DNA from 2 places in the Priestia sp. P1_B12_1 genome. Region 2 is predicted to be linked to the other one. Evidence: a T-box and tRNA genes for the amino acid it is inferred to sense, from the RefSeq annotation. Region 2 holds a T-box; the other holds one or more tRNA genes.
The links. The T-box of region 2 lies ahead of AC1D0Y_RS04540 (valine--tRNA ligase). A T-box ahead of a tRNA ligase gene usually reads a tRNA of that ligase, here a tRNA-Val.
Positions count from the first base shown of each region.

Region 1: it has a tRNA-Val gene. The T-box ahead of AC1D0Y_RS04540 (valine--tRNA ligase) is inferred to sense a tRNA for this amino acid. The anticodon was not compared.

Region 1 covers NZ_JBFTZR010000002.1:139,225-143,657, reverse strand. The annotation lists gene AC1D0Y_RS06350 (amino acid permease) at 1-83, shown strand, start outside; gene AC1D0Y_RS06345 (copper homeostasis protein CutC) at 372-1,001, opposite strand; gene AC1D0Y_RS06340 (DEAD/DEAH box helicase) at 1,066-2,511, opposite strand; tRNA gene AC1D0Y_RS06335 (tRNA-Val) at 2,680-2,751, opposite strand; gene AC1D0Y_RS06330 (arylamine N-acetyltransferase family protein) at 3,016-3,771, shown strand; gene AC1D0Y_RS06325 (Lrp/AsnC family transcriptional regulator) at 3,799-4,248, opposite strand; gene AC1D0Y_RS06320 (YitT family protein) at 4,421-4,433, shown strand, end outside.
Region 2 covers NZ_JBFTZR010000001.1:861,856-866,288, forward strand. The annotation lists gene AC1D0Y_RS04540 (valine--tRNA ligase) at 1-2,109, opposite strand, end outside; T-box leader at 2,192-2,436, opposite strand; gene AC1D0Y_RS04545 (hypothetical protein) at 2,667-2,864, shown strand; gene ysxE (spore coat protein YsxE) at 2,876-3,925, opposite strand; gene spoVID (stage VI sporulation protein D) at 4,003-4,433, opposite strand, start outside.

The DNA.
Region 1 (4,433 bases), on a different contig from region 2:
CTGTACTCGTCGTAGGTTCTTTTTTCTTTCAGCGTACCAAAATGACGAGCGGCTTAGCATCAAAAGAAAATACATCAAAATAAAAGAGGTTGAGACATAACTAAATGAATTCAATCTTAAGACGAACAAATGAGATAGATGAGCTGGACTGCTTATTACACCGCAGTTGATTTCCGTGCAAGGCTTCGCTTTCCGCGGGCTGCCGCTGTTCCCACAGGAGTCTTCGCCTTGCCCTCCAATCACCTGCTAAAAGGAACGAAACAGATGAAACTATATTCACCATCAAAAAAAACGAACCACGAATCAAACATATTGATTAATGGTTCGTTTTTCACTTGGATTAAAATACTTTTGTAGCAGCCTCTTTTTATTTAACGAGATAAATCTCCTACAATTTTTGTTCCGTGTAATTCAGCTGCTTTTGTTTCTTTTATAACCGCCTCTGCGTTGCCTTCATGAATTCCTCCGCCAGGCAAAATAATAATACGTTCGTTAGCATATGTGATCAATTCCCGGATCATATGAAGATTTTCCAAAGCAGATCCTTTCCCTCCTTTGGTCAAAATACGGTCTGCTCCCAATTCACTAAGTATATCAATAGCTTTGTATTTATCTTTAATCTCATCAAATGCCATATGAAACGTAACGCTTAAAGGATGAGCTTCTGCTATTAACTCTTTAGTGCGTCCATAATCGATTTCAGCTTCTTCTGTTAAAATGCCAAATACTACTCCGTTTACTCCAAGGTCTTTACATGTTTTAACGTCTTTTTTCATGATTTGAAATTCTGCTTCGGAATATATAAAATCACCGCTTCTTGGGCGAATAATTACGTTGATATCTGTATCAAGATGTTCGCTTACATATTGAATGGTGCCGTAACTTGGCGTAGTGCCTCCTTGACTGAGATTGTCACATAATTCAATGCGGTCTGCTCGTAGCTTTTCTGCTTTTTTTGCCTGCTCATACCCTTCTACACACGCTTCTTTTATGTACTTCATACTCCCAACTCCTTTATTGTCTCTATAAATAAAGCCCATCTTTAAAAAGATGGACTTCCTTCTGCTATTTAATTGCCTTATGAACTTTTAATTTCTTTCCTTTAATCGTTTTGTTTTTCATTGCTTGTAACACTTTTGGACCTTTTCCATTCAAAATCTCTACATAAGAGACATTTTCTTGGATCGTAATAATTCCAATATCGTCCGCGGTTACTCCGTCTAACTTCGCAATTGTTCCCACAAAATCAACCGCTCTAATTTTCTTTTTCTTTCCTCCGTTAAAATACAGCTTCATAATGTCTTTATTTAATGACTCGCTTTTATCCTTTTTAACTTCTGGACGCTCATTGATTTTTTCAGTAAAAGCGGATGCTGCCTGCTGTACTTCTTCTTTAGAAGGAGGAGTAGATGTTGGAATTGAAAAACCGATATATTCTTCAATTTCCGATAGCATTCTCTCTTCATAAGGCGTTACAAATGTGATAGCCTTTCCTTTTTTACCGGCACGTCCCGTTCTTCCTGTACGGTGAACGTAGCTTTCTTTTTCTAACGGAAGGTCGTAGTTAATAACGTGTGTGATATTATCAATATCAATTCCTCTCGCAGCTACATCTGTCGCCACTAAATAGCGGAATTTACCTTTTTTGAAATCATTCATAACCTCAAAACGGTCTTCTTGTACCATTGCCCCGTGAATTTTATCACAAGGATACCCAAGATCATCTAAATCATCTAACAGCGTATTTACCTGCTCTTGTGTGCGGCAAAAAATGATGCAGCTGTCTGGGTTTTCTACTGTGGTTACGTCTTTCAGCAGTTCAAATTTACGTTCGTTTTCTACTGATATAACAGAATGGTCAATCGTACTTGTCGTTAATCCATTTGCTTTAATTTCAACATCAACCGGCTTTTTCATATACTTACGAGAAAGCTCTTCAATATCTTCAGGAAGCGTAGCAGAGAAAAGCATCGTTACACGCTCACTAGGAAGATGTTGAATGATTGCTTCTACTTGGTCAATAAAACCCATATTTAGCATTTCATCTGCTTCATCAATAACCAAATAACGAATTTTCTCTAATGCAAGCGTTTCTTTTTCTATATGATCAAGCACTCGTCCAGGCGTACCTACAACAATATGTGTTTTTTGCTTTAATTCTACTTTTTGCTTAGCAAACGGTGATTTTCCGTAGACAGCTGCTGCTTTAATTCGCTTAAAACGGCCGATATTTGTAATATCTTCTTTTACCTGCGCGGCCAGCTCTCGTGTAGGTGTTAACACTAAGGCCTGAGGCTTATTTTCTTCCCAGTTAACTAATTCACACAGTGGAATGCCAAAGGAAGCCGTTTTTCCACTTCCTGTTTGAGACTTCACGACAACATCTCTTTTTTCTAGCGCGATGGGAAGCACCTTGCTTTGTACTTCCGTGGGATGATTGTATTGCAGGCTAGAAAGCGCCTTAGCTACCTTATCGCTAAGACCATATTGACTAAAACTTCTTTGATTCATTTTGTACCCTCATTTATTTTAAATTAGTGATTATCTTTATCATGACCTGATGCACTATGTTTCATTATACTTTAATTCTTCTATACGCGCTCAAGATTTAATGTAGCATTGATTTGTCAAACAAAAGAGAAAAGCCGCTCTCTTATTAATAAGAAAACGGCTTTGGTATGAGCGATGAGGGATTCGAACCCCCGACCCCATCCCTGTCAAGGATGTATTCTCCCACTGAACTAATCGCTCGTGATATGTATTGACTATATTATAGAAAGAGTTATCCAATTTTGTCAACTATTTTTCCGCAGTTCCCAAGTTGGAAGGATCGTCTTTACTTTTGATAAAATAAAAACATGCCATAAAGGAGCGTGACGGGATGAAAGTACCAACTTTAAAAATTGACAGCCGTGTACTTCAAGGATTCGCTTCCAAAGAGACAATCGAAAAAGCGCTGTTACATGAACGTTCTGCTAAAGACAGAGAGAAATGATTTACTAAGAGGTGTATTTGATGAATATTAATTATTATTTTAGTCGGTTTTTAGCTAAGAAACCGGATAGCCCAACGTATGAAAGCTTAGCTGCTTTACAGAACAAACACATGCTTCATGTTCCTTTTGAGAACTTAGATGTTCTGTCTCAAACCCCTATTATAATTGAGTTAGAACGAATTTTCCAAAAAGTAATTGTAAATTTGCGGGGAGGATTTTGCTACGAATTAAACGGTCTATTTGGCTGGCTGTTAAAAGAAAGCGGATATGAAGTCTCTTACGTTTCAGCTACCGTCAAAAAACCCGACGGCACGTGGACCATTGAAGGAAGTCACGCTACAAATCTTGTGACGATTAAAAATCAGCCTTACATCGTAGACGTTGGGTTTGGAGATTCTGTGCGCAAGCCAATGCCTTTAAATGGCGAAGTAGTAAGAGATGTAAGCGGCTCTTATCGTATGACAAACGTTGCTGAGCATATGTACGATTTGCAGCGATGGGAAGATGATGTATGGAAAACGCTGTACCGTGTGTCTACGCTTCCTAAGAAACTGACTGACTTTACTCCCATGTGTGAGTTCAATCAAACGTCAGCCGATTCTCCGTTTGTACACAAACGTCTTGTTACAATCGCAACCCCTACAGGGCGCATTACCCTTTCCGGTGAAACGCTGACTGTAACAGATGGCGAAAAAAAGACGAAAAGGAACCTTTCAGAAGAAGAAATACCTGATATTTTACAAAATCATTTTTATATTATTAAAGGATTTTATTAATATGTCCTTACACGAAAAACCGGCCTCTTATGGGGCCGGTTTTTGTACAGGAGTAATCATCCTGTTTTCTACAGGCGACTTTAAAATAATTGAGGTATTCACATTTCCATAAGGAATCAGTTCATCCACTAGCATTCTAAGTCCATCCATTCCAGACACGGCTGCTTTAATAAAGTAAGAAACCGGCCCCGTTACGCGATGACATTCAAGCACGTCTTCATTTTGCTCAATAAAGTCTTCAAATTCCTCCGGTTTTCTTTTTAATTCACTTACTTGAATAAACAGCTGTGTATCTCTTCCTAAAGCTTTCGGAGACACCGTAGCGCTGAAACGCTGGATCACCCCTCGTTCCTGAAGACGCTGAAGTCTTTCTGATACGCTTGGACGGCTAAGAGCCAGCTTTTTTGATAAATCACTAATCGTCATACGTCCGTCCCTTTGCAAAATAGACAATAGTTGTGCATCGATTTGATCCATCCAAACCTTTCCTTTCAAAATGAATATAATAAATAAAATCTTTATTCAAGTTGATAACAGAACAAGTATTATTTCCTTCATTTATACATGTGTTTTCTTTATTTAATATCCTATCATTAAAGTAGATAATTGAAAATGAAAATTCCGAAAAAACAAACAAAGGGGTTTATTTATGAAAAAAGTTT
Region 2 (4,433 bases):
GCCTTCATGCGGCAAGCTTTGCCAAATTTCTTCGGTAATAAACGGCATGAATGGATGTAAAAGTCGCATTGTGTTATCAAGTACATAAGCTAAAATTGAGCGAGTTGTCTTTTTAGCTGCTTCATCTTCTCCGTAAAGAGGAAGTTTAGCCATTTCAATGTACCAATCGCAGAAATCATCCCAAATAAAGTTATAGAGAATACGTCCAACTTCACCGAATTCATATTTGTCAGCTAATTTTGTTACGTGCTCAATCGTTTCATTTAAGCGCGTTAAAATCCATTTATCAGCAACAGACTTTTCGCCTGATAAATCAAGCTCTTCAAATGTGATGCCGTCCATATTCATTAATGCAAAACGAGAAGCATTCCAAATTTTATTTGCAAAGTTCCACGTCGCTTCGACTTTTTCAAAGCTGAAGCGTAAATCTTGTCCTGGTGAGCTTCCTGTAGATAAGAAGTAGCGAAGAGAATCTGCACCGTATTTCTCGATTACTTCCATTGGATCTACACCGTTACCAAGTGATTTACTCATTTTACGACCTTCAGCATCTCGTACAAGACCGTGAATGAGTACATCGTCAAACGGACGTTTACCCGTAAATTCAAGACCTTGGAAAATCATGCGAGATACCCAGAAGAAAATAATATCGTAGCCCGTTACAAGCACGTTTGTTGGGTAGTAACGTTTGAAATCAGCTGCATCCACATCAGGCCAGCCCATTGTTGAGAATGGCCATAGCGCTGAACTGAACCATGTGTCTAATACATCTGAATCTTGTTCCCAGTTTTCGATATCTGCTGGAGCCTCATGATCTACGTATACTTCTCCAGTTTCTTTATGATACCAAGCTGGAATGCGGTGTCCCCACCAAAGCTGACGCGAAATACACCAGTCGCGAATATTTTCCATCCAGTGTAAGTATGTCTTTTCAAAACGATCAGGCACAAAGTTTACTTTTTCTTCTTGTTTTTGAAGATCTACTGCTTTATCTGCTAAAGGCTGCATTTTTACAAACCACTGAGTTGATAAATAAGGTTCAACAACGGCGCCGCTTCGTTCACTGTGACCTACTGAATGCATGTGGTCTTCAATGTTGAACAATACACCGTCTTCTTGAAGGTCTTTAACAATTTGCTTACGGCAAGCAAAACGATCCATTCCTTCATATTTACCTGCTTTGTCATTCATCGTACCATCTTGATTCATCACTAAAATACGCTCTAAATTATGACGGTTTCCAATTTCAAAATCGTTCGGGTCATGAGCAGGCGTAATTTTTACCGCACCAGAACCGAATTCCATATCTACATAATCATCGCCTACGATTGGAATTTCACGACCTACAATCGGAAGGACAACCTTTTTGCCAATTAAGTGCTTATAGCGATCATCTTCAGGGTGAACAGCTACAGCCGTATCTCCTAGCATTGTTTCAGGACGAGTTGTTGCGATTTCGATATGTCCAGAACCATCTGCCAACGGATAGCGCATATGATAAAACGCACCTTGTACATCTTTGTAAATAACCTCGATGTCTGAAAGAGCTGTTTTCGTAGCTGGATCCCAGTTAATAATATATTCTCCGCGATAGATTAACCCTTTTTTGTAAAGCGTTACGAATACTTCGCGCACTGCTTTAGAAAGGCCTTCATCAAGCGTGAAGCGCTCGCGTGAATAGTCTAAGCCAAGTCCTAGCTTCGACCACTGCTGGCGAATAAAGCTTGCATATTCTTCTTTCCATTTCCACGTTTCGGCCACAAAATTTTCGCGGCCTAGATCGTAGCGGCTTTTCCCTTCGCTGCGAAGCTTTTCTTCTACTTTTGCCTGCGTTGCAATCCCCGCATGGTCCATGCCAGGAAGCCATAAAACGTCATAGCCTTGCATACGCTTCATACGCGTTAAGATGTCTTGTAACGTTGTATCCCAAGCGTGGCCTAAATGCAGCTTACCCGTTACGTTTGGGGGTGGAATTACAATTGTATATGGCTCTTTTTCAGGGTCATTTGTTGCTTCAAAAAACTTCCCGTCTAACCAATACTGATAACGATTTTCTTCAACGGCTTTTGGATCATACTTCGTTGGAAGAGTCACTTCTTTTTCAGACATAATGTATACCTCCATAATATAAAGTTTCAGTCTTTAGAAACTGTGTAAAGCTTTTATAAACATAAAAAAACTCCTTTCCTAATAAAAGGACGAAAGGAGTTGATTTCGCGGTACCACCTTTTTTTATAGACGTATCCCGTTTGATAAGCCTATACACTTCATTTCATAACGGTTGATTAACCGGCTTTTTCTACTGAACTATGCAGCTGTTCAAAAAAGCTACTCATAGGCGACATTCCGAGTGCACATTCTTAAGAAATCTCACAGCAACTGATTTCTCTCTCTGAAAGACGAACATCCCGTACTCTTCCTATTCACTGTATTTATGTATGAATTTCTCTTAATTATACTATATGAAAAAATGTTGAATCGTCAATAATCTTCTCCATTTTTTTATGATTATATTCATAATTTTTTTGTTCTGCTCTTTATTTTTTCATTCGCTCGCTAATTTTGGAAATAAAATGAAGAGCCAACTTAAAAAAATGGCACCATTTCTTTCTTTTTTCATATACTTACTTTAACCTGGGCACGTGGATTGAAAGGGGCATGTACAAATGAAGAAACGAATAAATGTAAATTCGTATCAACTGCAGCGGTGGCTCAAAACAGCAGGAGCGGCTTGTGGACAGTTTATTGTTCCTTTGACAATTTTTCAAGGTATACGTACACTATTTTTCCCTACAACCTTTGATGTACTGTTGTTGGCACTGCTTGCCATACTAGCGGTTGCTTTATATTCCGACTGGATTTAAAAACCCAAGCGCTATTCGTTCGCTTGGGCTTGTGCAGCTGCTTCCGCTGCCATTTTTTTTTGCTGATCTACTTCAAATATTTTAATATTGAGCTGTTCAATGTTTTTCGTCAGCCAGTATGCTCGAATAAATGACTGCATATGTTCAAGCTCTGTTTTACTTTCTTTATGCTGCCTATATTGAACGATACACTGATACAGGGGCTCTGGAAACGCCAAATAACTGTGTAAAAGCAGCCGTTCCTCTTCTCTGAGAGCAAAATGTTTTTCATACGTACTAAACCACTCATAGCTGTCATAGGTCGTTACTGGGTATGTGCGAAGAGTCCGAAAATAAAATGAGACTAAATCATAAATAGGTGAAGCATCTTTTGCATGTTCAAAATTAATAAAAAAACCATTTCCCCGCTCGTCATAGATAAAATGTTTAGCCGATAGCTTTCCATGAGAAGTAACCAGCCGGATCTTTTCCTTTTCTTCCATTTCATCGTTCCACTGATCGAGCTTTCCAAAACCAAATTCAAGCGCTCTTGTCATTTCATAATAAAACGTACAGTAATGCAATTCAAACGGGGACATATAGATTTTTTTCTCGCATTCTGCTACATACTGCTTCAACTCTTCCTGACGCTTTTCCCACGTTTCTTTCATCGATGTGTAATGATTTTCTATATCTTCTTTTTTCACTTCTACTTCCTGCGCCGAAGCGCCGTGAAGCTTAGCAAGCTCTTGAAATAATTTATGATATCGAATATCACGCTCTTCGGTCGGATTATTTGGGAGCCACGGCATTAAGTAATACGAGCCGCTTTCATCTGAAACAATGGGCTGAGAACGCTTCGTTTGATAAATAGGGACAAATCCCATCCATCCTTTTTGATAAACGTTCTGCAGCTTTTGAATGAAGTTTTGATTTCGTTCTTGATGATTCGCTATTTCTTTAAGCGCAAACACGCCGGTTTTCGTATAGACTTTTTTTACTTTTCCATAGTCTTCAATAAAGTCAACATCTAAGTCATATTCTTTTAACAATACTTTGTAGTCTGCTACTGTCCGCTGCATCTATATTCTCCTTCCTCGTAAAAAATAAAGAAAACAGTTAAGACATTATATGCGTCAAAACTGTTTTCTTTCCGACTTTAACGAACGGGAATATTTAAGATGCTTCCTTCTTCCAGCTCATATTCATCTTCTAAATTATTTACTCGTAAAATGTTTTGTACATTCGTATTATAGCGGTTTGCTATCGTATCAAGCGAATCTCCGTCTTGAACAATACAAAGCTTCCACGTTGAAAAAGCTTCTTCTTCCCGCGAAAAGAGCTTTGTTAAATAAAGGGCGTTTTCATTTCGGCCGCTTTCATTTTCTTCTTTCCGAAATTCAACAATAATCTTTTCCTCTTCTTGCTCAGCTTCTTCTTGCTCAGCCTCTCGTTGAACGTCAGCATACGTATTCAATTCACTAGCTTGCGATTCTTCGAAGCTTTCTTGCTCTTGACGAAGCTGAAACAGTTCAATCACATTGTCTTCTCTTTCTTCCTCGATTGGGGCCTCTTTTTTCACTTCGACTT